3 regions of the Bacillus sp. JZ39 genome follow, and region 2 is predicted to be linked to each of the others. Evidence: riboswitches for the same ligand, from Rfam matches in the RefSeq annotation. Region 2 holds a riboswitch; each other region holds the start of a gene.
What was found. A riboswitch is a leader RNA that binds a small molecule or an ion and turns the genes downstream of it on or off. The one in region 2 is predicted to bind S-adenosylmethionine.

Region 1 (6,431 bases), 200 kb from region 2:
TCAAGCAAACAAGCATCAAAAGAAGATTGGGAAACCGAATTTTTAGCGCCTGTCCTCAGTGTAAAGACGGTTGAAAACGTCCAAGAAGCTGTGAAGCATATCCAACAATACGGCACCAATCATTCAGAAGCGATTTTAACTGAAAATGACAAAAACGCGGCATATTTTCAAACGGCTGTCGATGCTGCCGCGGTCTATCATAACGCGTCAACCCGCTTTACCGACGGCTTTGAATTCGGCTACGGAGCCGAAATCGGCATCAGTACGCAAAAGCTTCATGCAAGAGGACCGATGGGGCTTCCTGCACTGACTTCTACAAAATACATCATTAAAGGAACTGGGCAAATCCGTGAATAGCGGGGCAATGTTCAATGAAAAAGCTTATCTCATTACGAGATAAGCTTTTTTATACGAGAAAAATTGACATTTCAAATTTAATTTTGTACAATTTAATTGTATAAAATGTATTGGGGGAATGAAAAATGAGTCAGCCATTATTTACAGCAACTGTTTCAGCGGTAGGAGGAAGAGAAGGAAAGGTCATTTCATCAGACCGCGTTCTTGAGCTTGATGTCGCAATGCCGGGGACACCGAGAGCCAAGAAATTAGAAAAAGCGACAAATCCAGAGCAGCTGTTTGCAGCAGGTTATGCAGCTTGCTTTGACAGCGCCCTGCAGCTTGTCGCAAGAACAGAACGGGTAAAAGTAGAGACAGAGGTTACAGCGAATGTTAGCCTGTTAAAGGATGAAGCGGACCAGGGCTATAAGCTGGGTGTGACGCTGCAAGTAAAAGGAGAAGGAGTCAGTGCATCAGAATTGGAGGCGCTTGTGAAAAAAGCGCACGGCGTCTGCCCGTATTCAAAAGCAACCTCCGGAAATATTGATGTGACACTTGAAGTTGCTGAATAAATAAAAAGAGGATGCCTGTACAAGGCATCCTCAATTTTTTTGATGAAGTGTTTCCAGCAATGTATATAGAGCGGATTTTAACTGTTTGAGATCCTCCCCAGACTGCTTTGAGAGCCCCAGAATTGTCTCTGGAATGTCAACCGCTTTTTCTTTTAATAACGCTCCGTCCTCTGTCAGGCTGATCAACACGGACCGCTCATCCTCTTCAGATCTTTTTCTCGTAATCAAACCCTGTTGTTCCATTCGTTTAAGCATCGGAGTGAGCGTTCCTGAATCTAAATACAGCTGTTCGCCCATTTTTTTGACAGTAAGCGTTTCATGTTCCCATAACAAAAGCAAAGCCAAATATTGAGGGTATGTTATATTCAGCTTATCAAGCAGCGGCTTGTATTGCTTTGTCATTTCCCGCGAACTCGCATATAGCAAAAAACAAAGCTGATTCTCCAATTTCATATGATCAAATTTATTTTCCATTTTGTTCACCAACTCTTTTTTGTCATTCGATTCTATTGTATCTGAAAAACCTCACTTTTCCTATTCTCGGCAAACATAGCATGTTTAAAAAGATCAGAAAGGGAAATATAACAACTAGATACAAATAAGGAGGTTGGGAAATATGGCACTATTTACAGCAAAAGTAACCGCGCGAGGCGGACGAGCAGGACATATTACATCAGATGACGGTGTTCTTGATTTTGATATTGTCATGCCAAATGCCAAAAAAGAAGGACAAACCGGCACAAATCCGGAACAGCTCTTTGCGGCAGGGTATGCTGCATGCTTCGGCGGCGCGCTCGAACACGTAGCCAAAGAGCAGAATATCGAAATTGATTCGGAGATTGAAGGGCAGGTCAGCCTCATGAAGGATGAGAGCGACGGCGGGTTTAAAATCGGTGTCACACTTGTTGTGAACACGAAAGATTTAGATCGGGAAAAGGCACAAGAGCTTGTCAACGCCGCTCATGAATTCTGTCCTTACTCAAAGGCAACCAGAGGAAATGTTGATGTAAAACTAGAATTAAAATAATGACCGGCATCCTGAGTGTTCTCAGGATGTTTTTTGGTGTCGGAGCGGGTGTGATCTTTTCGAGGTCTGAGACATTTCTAATAAATGATTTAGACTTATATCCATTATGAATTGACGCGGAACGGGGTAGGAGTGGGCACAGATTATTGATAAAACGTCAGAGAAGCGATCACAGCGTTTAAAGCCTGCAAAAGTTACAGATGGAGCGGGCGACTGGCTCGGTGTCTGCCAAGCTGAATTCCGGCGCGCATGATTGCTGTTTTGTATTTGCACAGGGCATAGCGCTACTTGGAGAAATAACAAGGACCAGGCCGCGCATGCCTGATCCTTTTAATTTTTAATATTCTTTCTTATTGGCGAAGTTCCGCCATGCTTGAAACGGGGATAAATGCTCTGTTAGTGTCACTTGATAAAAGGGGATCGTTCTTTCTTCAGCAGGTTTATCAATTTCTTTATAAATGAATGAATCATCAAACCCGGCTTCGGCAGCGTCTGTGTGCTCAGCTGCATAGAAAACGGCTTTAGGCCGGGCCCAGTAGATGGCGCCCAAGCACATTGGGCATGGTTCACAGCTCGTATACAAAATGCAGTCATCAAGCTGGTAGGCTCCTAGCACCTTACAGGCTTTCCGAATAGCTGTGACTTCCGCGTGGGCAGTCGGATCATTGCTTGTTGTGACGTTGTTGTTTCCCTCTGCAATAATGGCTCCGTCTTTCACGATAACGGCTCCAAAAGGCCCGCCGATTCCTGCATTCACTCCTTCACATGCGAGAGTGACAGCCCGTTTTAAGAACGTTTCATGATTCATCCCAATCCCTCCTGTCAATAGAGTGTTATTAGTATAGCCGAAAAGAATGCAAAGAACATTCTTAAAAAAGTGCAAAATAAACAAAGTATTTGGGGGATTTGCTAAAATAAGAAACTATTGTGGCTGTATTATAGAAAAAAACCATCTGCCAAATGCAGATGGTTTTTTCAAATTATACTAGCTGTGTCTGCTGTGCTCTTGCCTGTTTTGCAGCTTCAACCATGTTTTTCAATGCTGCAACCGTTTCTTCCTGCTGTCTTGTTTTCAATCCGCAGTCTGGATTTACCCAGAAGCGGTCAGTCGGACAGACGGCAAGCGCATCAACGATAATATTGTACATTTCTTCAGTTGACGGCACACGAGGGCTGTGAATGTCATATACACCAAGGCCAAGCCCTTTCAAATACGGGTGGTTTTTTAAGTAATCTAAAAATCCTCCGTGGCTTCTGCTATGTTCGATTGTAATCACATCGGCATCAAGATCATTGATTGTATCAACGATATCTTCGAAGTTGCTGTAGCACATATGTGTATGAATTTGTGTCTCGTTTTTCACGGAAGAAGTGGTTAATCTGAAAGCTTCTGCCGCCCAAGTCAAATACTCATCCCAATCGCGGGTTTTTAATGGAAGGCCTTCACGCAGCGCTGGTTCATCGACTTGAATGATTTGAATGCCTGCGTCTTCAAGCGCTTTAACTTCTTTGCGAAGGGCAAGCCCGATTTGGAAGGCGATTTCTTTCCTCGAGATGTCGTTTCGAGGGAAAGACCAGTTTAAGATTGTAACCGGGCCCGTCAGCATTCCTTTTACATGCTTGGAAGTCAATGACTGTGCGTAGACTGTGTCTTTCACTGTCATCGGTTCAATAAATTCAACATCTCCGTAAATGACTGGCGGGCGGACACAGCGTGAGCCGTATGATTGAACCCAGGCATATTTAGTGAAGGCGAAACCGGCCAGCTTTTCACCAAAGTATTCGACCATGTCTGTCCGTTCAAATTCGCCGTGAACAAGGACATCAAGCTCCAATTCTTCCTGAATATCAATCCATCTTTTTGTTTCCGCATTGATAAAGTTTTGATACTGTTCATCGGACCACTCAGCTTTCCGCCATTTTTGGCGTGCGCTCCGCACTTCAGCAGACTGCGGGAAGCTGCCGATCGTTGTCGTCGGCAAAAGCGGAAGGCCGAGAGATTCATTTTGCAGGGCTAAACGTTCTTCAAACGGAATCGGGCGCTTGAAGTCTTTATCAGTTAATTGCTCAAGCTCTTTCTTTTGTTCAGAATTGGCGCCTGTTGCAAACTGCTTAAGCGCCTGGATATCAGCCTTAGCCTGCTGAATCTCTTCGCTGATCGCCGCTTTTCCTGATACTAAGCCTTCTTTCAAAGCTGTCAGCTCGGCCAGCTTTTCTTTTGCGTAGGATAATCCGTTCAATAGGTCTTTTTCCAAATGCTCATCAGGGTGTTTCGCTACTGGAACATGCAGCAGGCTGCTGGAAGGCTGAATCCACAGTTCATCAACTTTTGCAATGCTGAGAATATCAAGAACGGCATCGAGACGCTCTTCAAGGTCCGCTTTCCAAATGTTGCGTCCGTCGATAACGCCGGCTGCCAGCACTTTGTCTGTCGGAAAGCCATGTGTTTTAAGCTGTTCCAGGTTTCTGCCTTTGTCGTGAACGAAATCAAGGCCAATTCCCTGAACCGGGTAAGAAATCAGCTCTTCATAAGCATCAACAGAATCAAAATACGTCTGCAAAAGCACATTCAAGGATGAAAGCTCACTTGTAATGCTTTCAAATAATTCTTTTGCACCGCGGACATCTTCACTAGAGGCGGTAACGAGCGCCGGCTCATCGATTTGAACCCATTTTACGCCTTCTTCTTCAAGCTCTTTCAAAAGCTGTACATATAATGGCACAAGGCGTTTTTGGATCGCTTTTGCTTCAGACGGTTCATAGCCTTTAGCAAGCGTAACGAACGTATAAGGGCCGACAACCACAGGCTTTGTTTCCACACCGTATTCCTGTTTGATCCGGCGATAATCTTCGAGTTGTTTGTTTCTTGTCAGACGGAACTCAATGCTCTCGTCATATTCCGGAACGATGTAATGGTAATTTGTATTAAACCATTTTGTCATTTCACTAGATACGGCGTCTTTGATTCCGCGGGCGATAGCGAAGTATGTATCGGTAGCATCAGTCAAATGTCTGAAACGTTTCGGGATCCAGTTGAAGCTGACTGCTGTGTCGAGTACATGGTCATACTGTGTGAAATCAGAAACAGGCACAACATCAATCTGTTGGTCAATTTGTGTTTTTACTGCGGATAAAAAAAGTTCGTCGATTTGCTTCAAAAACGTATCTTTATCAGTACTGCCTTTCCAATACGCTTCAAGTGCTTTTTTCCATTCCCGGTTCAGTCCGATTCTCGGAAATCCTAAATTCGATGTTTTGATGGTTGTCATTGTTTCTCCTCCTTTATATGTAAAACACTCTCGTTAACCCGCGGATACAGGCTCCTAAGAGGTTTTCTCACAACAAAAAGCCTCTTTCCCATGAGAGAAAGAGGCTTTTCTGCGTAAAACACTGCCTCTCTCATCTCTCAGATTCAATCTGATGGAATTAGCACCGTGCCTTATGAGACATCAGTCTCGGCGCGAAAAGCAGTGCGCCCCATTTCACAATGGTATTACGGTCGGTTGCTGTTGGGGTCAAAAGGCCAATCCCTCGCCCAACTCTCGATAAGAGAAAATGTTATTAATTTTTTGAAAAGTTGAATCATTTGTTGGTAATCTTAACAGTAATTCAAATTCATTGTCAACATAGAATTTGAAATTTTTATTTATATGATGTGGTGTATATTATATAAGAAAAATAATCTTATAGGGTCAACAAATGTGATTGCTCTGCTTTTTCTGCGAGCTCATCAGGAGCTGTTAAATACAGGAATCCATTGCCTGCCAGCGTTTTTGCAATTTCAAGAGGAAGTGTCCTGCGGATTAGCTGTGCGAAAACTTCAGATTCAGAAAGCTTTCTTTGAAATGATTCTTCTTCATAGCTTTTGATTAAAGCAAGCGCTCCGCTGACATGAGGGGCAGCCATTGAAGTGCCGGTCAGCTTACCGTACTTCTTGTTGGGAAGGGTGGATAAGATATTTTCTCCTGGTGCCACAAGGTCAATCTCTTTATTTGCGTTAGAAAATTCTGATAATTCTCGCGCTACTGAAACAGATCCAACTGCAATGACTTCGTTATAAGCTGCGGGGTAGGAAAGCTCTTCTGTGCGTTCGTCGCCGTCACCCTCATTTCCCGCTGCACAAACGACAAGCACTCCGTTTTTGACTGCGTTTTTCACTGCTTCTTCCAGCTCTGGCACATCGCTTGGCCCTCCAAGGGACATTGAGATGATGTCGACTTTCTGTTCCACCGCGTAATTGATGCCGTTGATTATCCATTCGTATTGTCCGCTGCCGTTCTCGCCGCCAAGAACCTTCACAATCAATAGGCTTGCCTCAGGCGCGACTCCGGCAATGCCTCCGTTTGAATCATTAGCTGCAATCGTTCCGGCGACGTGTGTGCCGTGTCCGTTGTAGTCGGAAATCGCATCTTCCTTGCCGCCGTCGTCATCCGTGAAGTTCTTTCCGCCGATGATTTGATTTTTTAAATCAGGGTGGCTTGTGTCGCAGCCCGTGT
Region 2 (6,431 bases):
TTCGGTGATAATCCTGATGAGATAACAAGTCCGATATCGTTTAAACCCATTGGCATCTCCGTATGGCTTTTCTAATCGGTGAAATAGCGGAAAGGTTTCAATCCGTACAATTTTCAAACTGGGTGCTACCTTTCCTCAGCGGGCTGGAGCCGATTGCCAGCCATTTTAGGGTCTTCTTTTGCTTTTGTTTCTTCATTGTTTTGCTTCACATGGATGAGCATCATCACAAGAATCCCGACAACGAGAGTCAATCCCGCGATGCTTAAAAACATGCCGGGTCTGGACCATTGCATCAGGCGGCCGAAAATCGGAGGACCGATCGCTACCCCTAAGAAACGTACAGAGCCGTACAGCGAGGTGACAAATCCCCGTCTTTCTTTGCCGACAGCCCCGGTAATAAAACTGTTCACACAAGGAAGGACAAGACCTGAGCCTATACTGCTCAGTACAAGAACACTGATAAAAAGGACAAGATTTTCAATGAATGACAGTGCCGCGTAGGATACGGTCATGAACGCCAATCCAAGTACGATCAGCTTTTTCATTAACGATTGCTTTTGCCCGATTTTGCTTCCTGTTGTATAGGACGTCACACACATAACCAAAAGCGGGATCGCTAAAATCAAGCCTTTCTTCACGCCGTCGGTGTCGTATGTTTTTTCAAGAACATCTGAGAGATAAAACAGGATGCCGAATAAAGTAAACAAACAGGTCGCACCTGCTAAATAAGCGGTAAACAGCCATCTGCCTTCATGTTTAAAGACACTTAACAGCCCTTTTGCATATTTTCCGATTGGTGGCGGTTCTTTTTCCTTTTTCTTTTCTTTAATAAAAATCCAAGTCAGTACGATCGAAATGATACAAAACACAGGAAAGGCAAAAAACGCGCCATACCAGACAAGCAGGGCGATCAGCGAGCCAATGATCGGCGATAGCACTTTCCCCATGCCGTTTGAAGCTTCAACAAGGCCGAGCACCTTGCTCTCCTGGGCGCCTTTAAACAGATCTCCCGTCAGTGCCATGGCAATTGGGCCGGTTCCGGCTGCCCCGATTCCCTGTAACGCTCGTCCTGCCATGACCCAAGGGTAGGCATTGTCAAAAAAACCTGCCGCAAACCCGGCTAACAAACCGCCGGCACCATACAAAATTAAGCAGGGAATAATGATGACTTTCCTTGAGAATCGGTCTGCGAGATAACCGACAATCGGAATCGCAAAAGCTGCAATCAAGGAAAATACTGTGATCACGAGACTGACTTGAAATTGTGATAAATGAAGTTCAGATTTCATTTTTGGCAAAATCGGAATAAGCATCGAGTTTCCTAGGGTTAATATTAAAGGGATTGAACCGATTGCTACAACCGTCATTCCGTTATTTTGTTTTGATGATTCCATCTCAGAGCACACTCCTTTTCTTCTGCTTAGAATGTCCCTGATGGCTTCGTTTATTCAGCGATCAGACAGCAAAAAACCGAACAGAAGATACCTGTTCGGGAAAAAAGAGGGTTAACCGAGAGCCTGTGAAATCAAAGCATATAAGTGTCCATTTTGAATAGGCGCTTTTTTCTGATAAAACAAAAGCGGAGGTTCATCATCTTTACGAAATCCCATTTCTATCAGGCTGTCATGCAGAGACGTGTGTTCACTCGGTATATCGATTCGCATCGGCCCTTGTTTGCCGGCCGCCAGCCTGTTAATTATTTGTGCTGCAACATCTGATGATGGAGCGATGATAGGGCCGAATTTCAAATTGGCCGGTGTCTGTACAGAAAGTCCGTAGCCAATTAGCTGTCCGTCATGATTTCTGGCGATGATACATTCGCATGAAGCAGAAATAAGCTGCTGCAAAAGATTTGATCGATCTCCGCCAAAGGCTTCCAGATCCGCCGCGGTTAAGTCGTGAAAGTCTTGTTCTCTAAAGGATGTCAGTTCAGCATCAAGCTTTTTTGTATAAGGTTGAAAACTGTGACAGCTGTACTTTCGCACTGAACCTGCCGTATGAAAACCTGCTTTTTCATAAAGCGGCAAACCTTCTTTTGTGGCGCAAAGCCTGATGGCGGTGTTTTCACCCGCTTGGGGGATACAGGCGTTTACCATACGCCGGCCGAGACCGAGCCGTTGATATTCTTTGTCCACGATCACGAGGCCGATAGAAGCAAGCCGGCCAAACAAAAACAAGCCGATGCAGGAAATAATATCACCGCTGACATTTTGATAGCCGAAAAAGCGTCCTTGCTGGACAAGCAGTGCCAGCTCTTGTTCGCCGTAATCCGGCCACCCGGCTTGCCTGCAAAGCCGTAATAAGCCGGAAACATGTTCTTCATGAAGCTCAATCAGCTCATCCACTAAATCCATAAGATCACCTGCTTGTTCCTAGTGTTTTGTACATGACAATATGAGTGCCTATGCCGGGAATCTCAAACGGTTCGCCGAGTACTTCCCACCCAAGCTTTGAATAGTAGCCTTTCACATGGCTTCTGGCATTGCACCAGACTGCCTGAACGCCGTTCTTTGCCAGTTTCTCTTCCGCGTGTTTGATCAGCGTGCTCCCGCCTTTTTGATCGCGATATCCTTCAAGCGTTGCCATGCCTCTCAGCCGATATGCTGGGGATTCTGTTATTAATGGCTGATTTTGCGGGGAAAAAGAAGCGATGCTGATCAGCTTTCCTTCAAAAAACGCGCCGAGATGAAAGGAGCCTTTTGCATGATCCTCTTCATATTTGCATTGTTCAATGGATTGATGGGGACGCAGAATGCGGTGCCGGATTTCATATGTATCTTCCGCGGAAATGGTTTTGACTTCGAGCATAATGTTCCTCCTCATGACTGTTTTTCTATATCGTAACACGAATCCCGTTGAAAAAGACCGCCCGATTGGATCAGACAGTCTTTTAAGGGATTAATGCAAAAAGATATTTTGGCGCTGCTCATCTTTTTGCTGAATATAGGAAGTGAGCTCGGCGGTTAAGTCAGATCTGAGGAAAGGCGTTATCAAGTAGATGCCGTTAAACAGCTCGCATGCCGTATCCAGCAGGGAGCGTGCAATTGCAAGGCCTTCCGCCTTTTGCTTTTCTTTATCTTCACCGGCATGGGCCATTTTTTCGCGAATCGTATCAGACAGCTTAATGCCGGGAATTTCATTATGGATGAATTCGGCATTCCGGCTGCTTGTCAGCGGCATGATGCCGATATAGATCGGCGTCTTCAGATGTTTTGTTTCGTTATGGATATCGACAAGCTGCTGCTCGGAATAGACAGGCTGAGAAACAAAATAATCTGCGCCGCAATCTATTTTTTTCTCAAGCCGTTTTACCGCTTTATCCAGATGGCGGACGTTAGGATTAAATGCGGCGGCAACTGAGAAATTCGTTTTCTTGCCGAGCGGTTTTCCAGACAGAGACAGACCTTCATTGAATTGTTTGATCAGCCTGATTAAATCAAAAGATGTTAAATCATATACAGACGTCGCACCAGGAAAATCCCCGATTTTAGAAGGGTCACCTGTAATCGCAAGCACGTCATTCAGCCCTAACGTATCAAGGCCCATTAAATGTGACTGTAAGCCGATAATGTTACGGTCACGGCACGTAATATGGACAAGGGAACGCATATCGAGCTGTTGCTTGATGAGAGCGCCGCAGGCAACATTGCTGATCCGCGGGGTCGCCAGAGAATTGTCAGCGAGTGTCAGGGCATCGATTCCCGCTTCTTTTAATTCGGCAGCAGCGGACAGAAATTTGTCAAAGCTCAGTTTTTTCGGCGGATCCAGCTCTACGATAATAGAGCGTTTTTTCGCTGCGATCTCATCCAGGCCGGGCTCGGTTCGCTCGTGATGAACAGAAATGAATTCTTTGGCCCGGGTTTTGACTTCTTTTTCCGTAATCGGAGCCAGCCCGCCAACTGCTTCCGCCATCGCCCTAATGTGATTCGGCGTTGTGCCGCAGCAGCCGCCGATAATCCGCGCGCCTTGCTTACGGAATTCTGACGCGCTGTTTTGAAAATACGTGTCGTCTGTTTCATAGACGAGCCGTCCCTCTTCAAGCGAAGGGAGACTGCTGTTCGGATAAACGGATAAGAATACGTCATCAAAAATCGGCACTTCGCTGAGCGCTTCAATCATGTGATAAGGGCCGAGGCGGCAGTTAATGCCGACGATATCAGCTCCGAGATCCGCAATCGAGCGCAATGCGTCAGAAAGCGGCGTTCCGTCCTGCAATACGCCTTGCTCGTGCATGGAGACATTGAGCATAATCGGAAGATCAGTCTCTTTGCGCGCGATTTTCAGCACTTCACGGGCTTCTTCCAAATCATAATATGTTTCTAACAGCAAGCCATCCGGCTCTTCATGCAGCAGCAGATACAACTGCTCGCGGAAGCTGCGCTTAATTTCGTCAAGACTGTACGCGTTTTTATTAAATGTCCGTATGCCGCCCATCGTTCCAAGCACGTATGCATCGCCTGCTGAAGCCCGCGCAATCTTTACGGCCTCCTGATTCATTTTTTTGATGTCATCCTCAAGACCGTGTCTGGATAATTTAATATAGTTGGCCCCGTACGTATTCGTTTGAATAATGTTGGCTCCCGCTTCAACATACGCTTTATGTATGCGCTGAATTTCCTCCGGCTTTGAAATATTGAGCTCCTCAAAACACCTGTCAATGCCATAGGAGTAGAGGAGTGTCCCCATGGCGCCGTCACCGATTAACACCTGTCTTTGCAAATCTTCTAAAAGTCCCATTGTCTGCCTCCTTTATTCACGTCAGCAAGGAAAAAAGAGAAATAAAAAAAGTCCTCTTAAGAAGAAGACTTTGTCAGTGATTTTGTCTCTTCTTATCTTCCAAGCTGTTCGAGCTTGCTGGATTTAGCACCTTGGTCATGGCTGATCGCCATTACACCGGTTGCTGAAGCTTCGTCGGGCCAGTCCCTCTGCTTCTCTTGATAAGAACGGATATGAAATTTTCGTGTCAGGAAGTGCCAAAAGATACCTGGCGTTTTTCCCTTTCTCCAAATTTACCGAAAATAAAGACAATAATCAATAGGAATCAGAAAATTTATCTGAAATTTATAAATTGAACGTCAATTGGCAGGTCTGCTCCCCGCACAGCTGAGATAATCTGCTGCAGGTCATCTTTGTTTTTTCCGGTGACACGCACTTGATCATCCTGCACCTGAGACTTTACTTTCAGTCCGGAGTTTTTGATGATCGTATTGATTTTTTTTGCGTTGTCCTTGTCAATGCCTTGAACAAGCTTTGCACGCTGGCGTACCGTTCCGCCTGACGCGTTTTCAACCTTGCCGTACTCAATGTTTTTTGTCGGTACGTTTCGTTTAATCAATTTGCTGACGAGCACATCTTTCAGCTGGCTTAATTTGAAGTCGTCATCAGAAACGAGGACCAGCTCCTCTTTATCTAAAGAAATGTCGCTTTTGCTGCCTTTAAAGTCATATCGGGTACTGATTTCCTTCAGTGCGATTTGGATTGCGTTTTGCACTTCAGGCAATTCTACCTTGGATACAATATCAAATGAGCTTTCTTTTGCCATATGAAAACCTCCATAACATTTAACTTATGTGTTGATTATAGTAGAATAAAGAGAAACTTCCAATAGAACAAAGAATCAATTTGTGATGATTGGAAAAAATGTTAACAAAATCCGCAGAGAATAAGCGGAACAGGAAGGACGATAGCATGAGACCAGGGCAGCAATTAACCTTGAGTATAGATCACCAAACCGACTTCGGTTACTTTTTAACCGATGGGGAAGATACGGTTCTCTTACATAACAGTGAAATGACTGAGGATATCGAGGACAGAGACGAAGTAGAAGTCTTTATATACGTAGACCAGCAGGAAAGGCTTGCGGCCACGATGAAAATTCCGGTCATCAGCGCGGATGAATATGGCTGGGTTGAAGTGGTGGATAAAGTGGAAGATATGGGCGTTTTCGTTGATGTCGGTTTATCGAAGGACGCACTAGTCGCAACTGAGCATTTGCCGCCGTACGAAGATGTCTGGCCGCAAAAAGGGGACAAACTTTACTGTATGCTGAAGGTGACGAACCGGGGGCGCATGTTTGCGAAACCAGCGCCGGAAGATATCATCAGCGAACTGTTTACCGACGCTTCAGAAGATCTGATGAATAAAGAGCTGACAGGTACGGTGTACAGGCTGATCGCATCGGGTTCATTCGTGATCACGGATGACGGTATCCGCTGTTTTATTCACCCGTCAGAAAGAAAAGAGGAGCCAAGACTCGGTTCAAGAGTCACAGGCCGGGTGATTCAAGTGAAAGAAGACGGTTCAGTCAACTTGTCGCTGCTTCCAAGAAAACAGGATGCAATGTCAGTTGATGCTGAGTGCATTCTAACGTATATGAGAACGAGAAACGGTGCCATGCCGTACAGTGACAAAAGCCAGCCTGATGATATCAG
Region 3 (6,431 bases), 1.4 Mb from region 2:
ATTGGAAATGAAAGAAGAAATCATTGAACGGTTTACTACATATGTAAAAGTCGACACACAGTCCGATGAATCCGTTGACACTTGTCCTTCCACACCCGGCCAATTGACATTAGGAAACATGCTCGTTGATGAATTGAAGTCCATCGGCATGCAGGATGCAGCCATTGATGAAAACGGCTATGTCATGGCAACTCTTCCCTCCAACACTGAAAAAGACGTGCCGACAATCGGCTTTCTCGCTCACGTCGACACCGCTACAGACTTTACCGGCAAAAACGTGAATCCGCAAATCATCGAAAGCTATGATGGAAAAGACATCGTTCTTAACGAAAAGCTGCAGGTCACCCTGTCACCTGATCAATTTCCTGAGCTGTCCGGCTATAAGGGCCATACACTCATCACCACAGACGGCACCACCCTTCTCGGCGCAGACAATAAGGCCGGTATCGCTGAAATCATGACAGCCATGGATTACCTCATCAAACACCCTGAAATCAAGCACGGCACAATCAGAGTCGCCTTTACGCCTGATGAAGAAATCGGAAGAGGGCCGCACAAATTTGATGTGAAACGGTTCAATGCATCCTTTGCCTACACGGTTGACGGCGGGCCGCTCGGCGAGCTTGAATATGAAAGCTTCAATGCCGCTGCCGCAAAAATTACGATTAAAGGCAACAACGTACATCCCGGAACAGCTAAAGGAAAAATGATCAACTCTGCGAAAATCGCGATGAAGCTGAACAGCCTGCTGCCGGCAGACGAAGCGCCTGAATATACGGAAGGCTATGAAGGCTTCTACCACCTGCTGTCGATTCAAGGAGACGTAGAGGAAACAAAGCTCCACTACATTATCAGAGACTTTGACAAAGAGAATTTCCAAAACAGAAAAGAAACAATGAAGCGTGCCGTTGAAGAACTTCAAAACGAATACGGGCAAGACCGGATTCTGCTGGATATGAACGACCAATACTACAATATGAGAGAGAAAATTGAACCTGTCATCGAAATCGTCAACATTGCCAAGCAAGCGATGGAAAACCTCGGCATCGAACCGAAGATTTCTCCCATCCGCGGCGGCACCGACGGATCGCAGCTGTCCTACATGGGGCTTCCGACGCCAAACATCTTTACAGGCGGGGAAAATTTCCACGGCAAATTTGAATACATCTCAGTTGATAACATGGTCAAAGCCGTAAATGTCATCGTTGAGATTGCAAAGCAGTTTGAAGCGCAAGCATAATGCCAAAAGCCAGTCCAAAAAAGGACTGGCTTTTTTGTGTGAAAATGAAACATTTTAAACGCGTCCTCCGTAAAACAAGTATCAACAAATGAGGAGGAAAAACAATGACAAAACATGCAATCGCTGCAAAGAGTCTCTTGAAAAAATGGATCATTTCCAGGCCGCTTAACATGCAAAAGAAATCCAGCCCATTTCAAAAAATCAGAAAAATGTTCAAACGCTTCTTCAAATAAAACATTCAAATCCCCTAAATACAATCCCTATTCACCCGTACCGCCCAAATGCTCCGTAATTTGGGTTTTTTGTGTTCAATTCCGCAAAATAGGGTATAAACCAAACAAGCAAGAATACAGCACCCAAAAACAGGCAATTCGAATTACGCAAACTTAGGTTAAAAGTTATATAAAGGAATTTATTTTATCGTCGATAGTAACTATAGAACCAATCATCAACAAGAGCAAACAGCGTGATTCAAGACTATTTTCAGGTCATCAGGTTATACTGTTTTAGAGGGACAGTTTCTTGTTATTTATTGATTTAGAATTTTTTGAATACTTTTTGACTTTTTATCCGTACAATAGAGAGTACCAAAACTTTTTTTGGGAGGTATGTAATATGATCCTATTTATTATCATCGCATTATGCGGCTATCTTCTTTTTTCTTTCAGCAAGGACAATCGCCGCAAACCGCAAAAGACAAGCCCTCTGCCAGCAGCCGCACCTCATCACAACAACCTAATCGACCTTGACGCCATCCGCCAAAAACGCCGGATGCATCTTTCCTAATTCTATATTTCAAATGAAAAGGCTGCTGAATCACGCAGCCTTTTAAAATTGTTTTGATTTAGAGCCTGAAACCTTTTCGCCACCTATCCGTAATTTCATACAAGGCAAACCCAAAGGAGACTTCAGCAATGATCGAGTTATTTATGAAACAAAAAATGTTCTCATTTAAAGATGCATTTCACATTTATGACCGGGATGAACAAGAAACATTCAAGGTGGAGGGGCGTTTTTTCTCGTTAGGAGACTCATTACAAATGACAGACTCATCTGGGAAAACGCTCGTTTCCATAGAACAAAAACTAATGTCTTTATTGCCGCGCTATGAGATTTCAATTGGCGGGAAAACAGTTTGTGAGGTAACGAAGAAAGTAACGTTTTTCAAACCGAAATTTGTGATTTCCGGGCTTAACTGGGAAATCGATGGTGATTTATGGAGGGATGAATTCCAGCTGACGGACGGGGAAAGTGTCCGGATGTCAGTGAGCAAAAAGTGGCTCAGTTGGGGTGATTCCTATCACTTGCAGATTGCAAACGAGGAAGATGTTCTGATTTGCACTGCCATCGCTATCGTGCTTGATATGGTTTTATATAACGATGAAGATGAAAGTATTTTCTAAAAAGCATTGACAATTGATGCAAAAGTAATAATATTAAGATAATTGAAATCTGAATATGAAGTTGTACCTTATCAAGAGAGGTGGAGGGACTGGCCCTATGATACCCGGCAACCGCTGTTTCAAACAGAATGGTGCTAAATCCTTAAGAACATTGCGTTCTTGCAGATGAGGCGGAGATTTGATCGTTCAAGCTCTTCCTTCACAAAGGAAGAGCTTTTTACATGCTCATTATTTCAGAAAAGAGGCGAATAACATGGCTCAACAAACGAATGTTGCAGGACAAAAAACAGAAAAACAACACAAAGCACCTTTCCGCGCCGATCATGTCGGCAGTTTGCTTCGTTCCGTTCCGGTGAAGGAATCCCGGCAAAAAAAAGCGGCTGGTGAGATGACAGCGGAACAGCTTCGTGATATCGAAAATCAAGAGATCACCCGCATCGTGGAAAAACAAAAAGAAATCGGTCTCAACGTGGTAACAGACGGGGAATTCCGGCGTTCTTGGTGGCATTATGACTTCCTAGAAGGACTTGACGGTGTGGAACCGTTCATTCCGGCTGAGGGAATTCAGTTCCATAACACAAAAACGAAAGCGCGCAGCATCAAAGTGACGGGAAAACTCGATTTTACGAGCCACCCAGCGCTTGCTGATTATCAATTTTTACATGAGATTGCCGGTAACGCGACGCCAAAATTGACCATTCCCAGCCCAAATATGCTGTTTTTTGGCGAAAAGGCGGATAAAGGGATTTATGACGATCAAGAGGAATATTTTCATGACCTGGCCCAAGCATACAAAAAAGCAATCAAAGCCTTCTATGATGCTGGCTGCCGTTATCTCCAGCTCGATGATACGTCATGGGCTCTCTTCTTTGAGGAAAAAGGCAGAGAGGTTGTCCGGGCGCTCGGCGGTGATCCAGAAACATTGCCAGCCATATTTGCTAAAACAATTAACGATGCCGTCGCAGACCGGCCTGACGATTTAACGATCACAATGCACATTTGCCGCGGCAACTTCCGCTCAACCTGGGCGGCATCAGGAGGGTACGACGCTGTAGCGGAAACGATTTTGGACGGCTTAAACCTTGACGGCCTTTTCTTGGAATACGATGATGACCGCTCCGGAAACTTTGATCCGCTCCGTTTTGTGAAGCGCAAGGATCTGCAAATTGTGCTCGGCTTGATCACATCGAAATACGGCGAGCTTGAAAATCCTGAAGATGTGAAACGCCGTATCAATGAAGCCGCGCGTTTTGTCAGCTTGGACCAGCTATGCCTGAGCCCGCAGTGCGGTTTCGCCTCTACAGAAGAAGGCAACCTTCTGACAGAGGAGCAGCAATGGGCAAAGCTTCGCCATGTCATCGACATTGCCAACGATGTGTGGAGATAATCTATCATTGACAGAAATAGAAAATGTGTGAATAATAGATACTATCAGAAAATTTCATAAAAAGGTTTTCCTTATCAAGAGAGGTGGAGGGACTGGCCCTGCGATACCCGGCAACCGCTGTTTAACAGAATGGTGCTAAATCCTTTAGAGCAATGATTGCTCTTGAAGATAAGGTTGAGATTGTCACGCAAGCTCTTCCTTATCCAAAGGAAGAGCTTTTTTACATTTGAATGGAAAGAAGGAATGGACAACATGTCACAACAAACAACACCCGCAGAACAAAAATCACTTCAAAGAAAAAAACCGCCGTTTCGCGCGGATCAAGTCGGAAGCCTGCTAAGATCTGAGCCCGTCAAAAAAGCGCGGCTGCAAAAAGCGGCCGGCGAAATGACCGCAGAGCAGCTTCGCCAAATTGAAAACGATGAAATCATCCGCATTGTGGAAAAACAGAAGGAAACCGGCCTGAACGTCGTGACAGACGGTGAATTCCGCAGAGCATGGTGGCACTTTGATTTCCTGGAAAACTTAGATGGCGTTGAGCCGTTTACTCCTGAGCAAGGCATTCAATTCCATAACGTACAGACAAAAGCACGCGGCATTAAAGTCACAGGCGATATCGACTTTTCAACTCACCCAATGCTTGAAGATTACTCATTTCTCCATAGCATTGCCGGTGACGCGACGCCAAAGATGACCATTCCAAGCCCGAATATGCTGTTTTTCCGCGGGAAATTGGAAAAAGGTGCATACAAAAACGACTATCACCTTTTCCAGCATGATGTATCCAAAGCATATAAAAAAGCGATTCAAGCGTTTTATGACAGAGGCTGCCGCTACCTCCAGCTTGATGATACAGCGTGGGCCGTTTTCTTATCAGAAAAAGGCTTAAAACAAATCGAAGCGTTCGGAACAACGCCTGATGAGCTTCGCCAGCTGTTTGCGAAATCGATTAACGACGCGATTGCAGACCGCCCGGATGACTTGACGGTAACCATGCATATTTGCCGCGGCAACTTCCAGTCCACTTGGACAGCGGAAGGCGGCTATGACGCAGCAGCCGAAACCATTTTTGACGGCTTGAATCTTGACGGACTTTTCTTAGAGTATGATGATTCACGCTCAGGCGGATTTGAGCCGCTCCGTTATGTAAAACGGTCTGATCTTCAGCTTGTTCTTGGCTTAGTGACATCTAAATTCGGTGAGCTTGAAAATCCGGATGACGTGAAACGCCGTATCGAAGAAGCGTCCCGTTATGTAAGCTTAGACCAGCTTTGCCTCAGCCCTCAATGCGGATTTGCTTCAACTGAGGAAGGCAACAAGCTGACTGAAGAAGAGCAATGGGCGAAGCTCCGCCATGTGGTTGAGATCGCTAATGATGTTTGGAAATAAGCAAAGAAAAAACACACTTGATTCCCTAGCGGAGCAAGTGTGTTTTTTTATGTCACTGTGCGGTGTAGCCCCCATCAAGGACGACAGCCTGCCCAGTGACGCCCTTCGCCTTCTCGCTTGCCAAAAACACGGCATAATCCGCAATTTCCTTGACGGAAAGCAGTCGCTTTTGCGGCACAAGCGGAAAAATGACTTGTTCAAGTACAGAGTCGTAAGGGACATTTCTAGTTTTCGATAGATCGCTAAGCTGATTGCGTACAAGCTGGGTATCGACATAACCCGGGCAGAGCGCATTGACTGTAATGCCGTGGGGCGCGCCTTCCAGCGCCCCTACTTTTGTGAGTCCAATGACGCCGTGCTTGGCGCTATTATAAGCGGATTTCCCTGCAAAGCCGACTAATCCATTAACAGACGCGATATTAATGATTCTGCCAAACTGCTGTTTTTTCATGATCGGAAAAACATGCTTCATTGCAATAAAGGGGGCCGTCAGCATGACCTTGATCAGCTGTTCAAAGGTGTCTGTCGGAAACTCTTCAATCGGAGCGACGTGCTGAATACCGGCATTGTTCACCAGAATATCCAAGCGGCCGTATTGTTTTTGGATGACGTTCACCGTATCAGCAACTTGCGCTTCCTTTGTCACATCATACGGAATGGCCGCCGCGTCAAAGCCTTCTTCTGCAAGCTTGGAGGCTGCTTTTTCACATGCTTCCGGACGGAGGTCTGAAACGATGACGCTGGCACCTTCCCGGGCGAATTCTCTTGCCATTTCGAATCCGATTCCGCCGGCAGCCCCTGTCACCAAGGCGACTTGTTTTCTCATGTCAAACACCTTCCCATTAAGAATTGAGTACAGACTGGCTTACAGCGAAATCAGCTTCTGTTTTTTCATAAACCTCTTCAATTGTGACACCATCCTGAAGCTCCGTCAGTGTCATGCGGCCGTTCACAAAATCAAATACAGCCAAATCCGTAATCAGCCTGTGCACGACTTTCTGGCCTGTCAGCG

Region 1: linked by a shared signal. The riboswitch ahead of metE (5-methyltetrahydropteroyltriglutamate--homocysteine S-methyltransferase) and the one ahead of M1D65_RS05935 (bifunctional homocysteine S-methyltransferase/methylenetetrahydrofolate reductase) in region 2 are both predicted to bind S-adenosylmethionine.
Region 3: linked by a shared signal. The riboswitch ahead of M1D65_RS19460 (5-methyltetrahydropteroyltriglutamate--homocysteine S-methyltransferase) and the one ahead of M1D65_RS05935 (bifunctional homocysteine S-methyltransferase/methylenetetrahydrofolate reductase) in region 2 are both predicted to bind S-adenosylmethionine.

Annotation. Positions count from the first base shown of each region.
Region 1 is NZ_CP096389.1:1,350,513-1,356,943, forward strand. Features, by position in the region: gene proA (glutamate-5-semialdehyde dehydrogenase) at 1-357, shown strand, start outside; gene M1D65_RS07100 (organic hydroperoxide resistance protein) at 483-908, shown strand; gene ohrR (organic hydroperoxide resistance transcriptional regulator OhrR) at 939-1,382, opposite strand; gene M1D65_RS07110 (organic hydroperoxide resistance protein) at 1,525-1,935, shown strand; gene guaD (guanine deaminase) at 2,273-2,743, opposite strand; gene metE (5-methyltetrahydropteroyltriglutamate--homocysteine S-methyltransferase) at 2,916-5,204, opposite strand; SAM riboswitch class I at 5,332-5,487, opposite strand; gene isp (serine protease Isp) at 5,620-6,431, opposite strand, start outside.
Region 2 is NZ_CP096389.1:1,146,302-1,152,732, forward strand. Features, by position in the region: gene M1D65_RS05915 (mandelate racemase/muconate lactonizing enzyme family protein) at 1-117, opposite strand, end outside; gene M1D65_RS05920 (MFS transporter) at 126-1,394, opposite strand; gene M1D65_RS05925 (GNAT family N-acetyltransferase) at 1,506-2,354, opposite strand; gene M1D65_RS05930 (GNAT family N-acetyltransferase) at 2,359-2,808, opposite strand; gene M1D65_RS05935 (bifunctional homocysteine S-methyltransferase/methylenetetrahydrofolate reductase) at 2,899-4,737, opposite strand; SAM riboswitch class I at 4,827-4,944, opposite strand; gene M1D65_RS05940 (YajQ family cyclic di-GMP-binding protein) at 5,051-5,542, opposite strand; gene M1D65_RS05945 (CvfB family protein) at 5,641-6,431, shown strand, end outside.
Region 3 is NZ_CP096389.1:3,793,976-3,800,406, forward strand. Features, by position in the region: gene pepT (peptidase T) at 8-1,240, shown strand; gene M1D65_RS19445 (hypothetical protein) at 1,345-1,473, shown strand; gene M1D65_RS19450 (hypothetical protein) at 1,763-2,026, shown strand; gene M1D65_RS19455 (LURP-one-related/scramblase family protein) at 2,155-2,643, shown strand; SAM riboswitch class I at 2,709-2,815, shown strand; gene M1D65_RS19460 (5-methyltetrahydropteroyltriglutamate--homocysteine S-methyltransferase) at 2,897-4,030, shown strand; SAM riboswitch class I at 4,099-4,205, shown strand; gene M1D65_RS19465 (5-methyltetrahydropteroyltriglutamate--homocysteine S-methyltransferase) at 4,283-5,419, shown strand; gene M1D65_RS19470 (3-hydroxybutyrate dehydrogenase) at 5,472-6,245, opposite strand; gene M1D65_RS19475 (succinyl-CoA--3-ketoacid CoA transferase subunit B) at 6,262-6,431, opposite strand, start outside.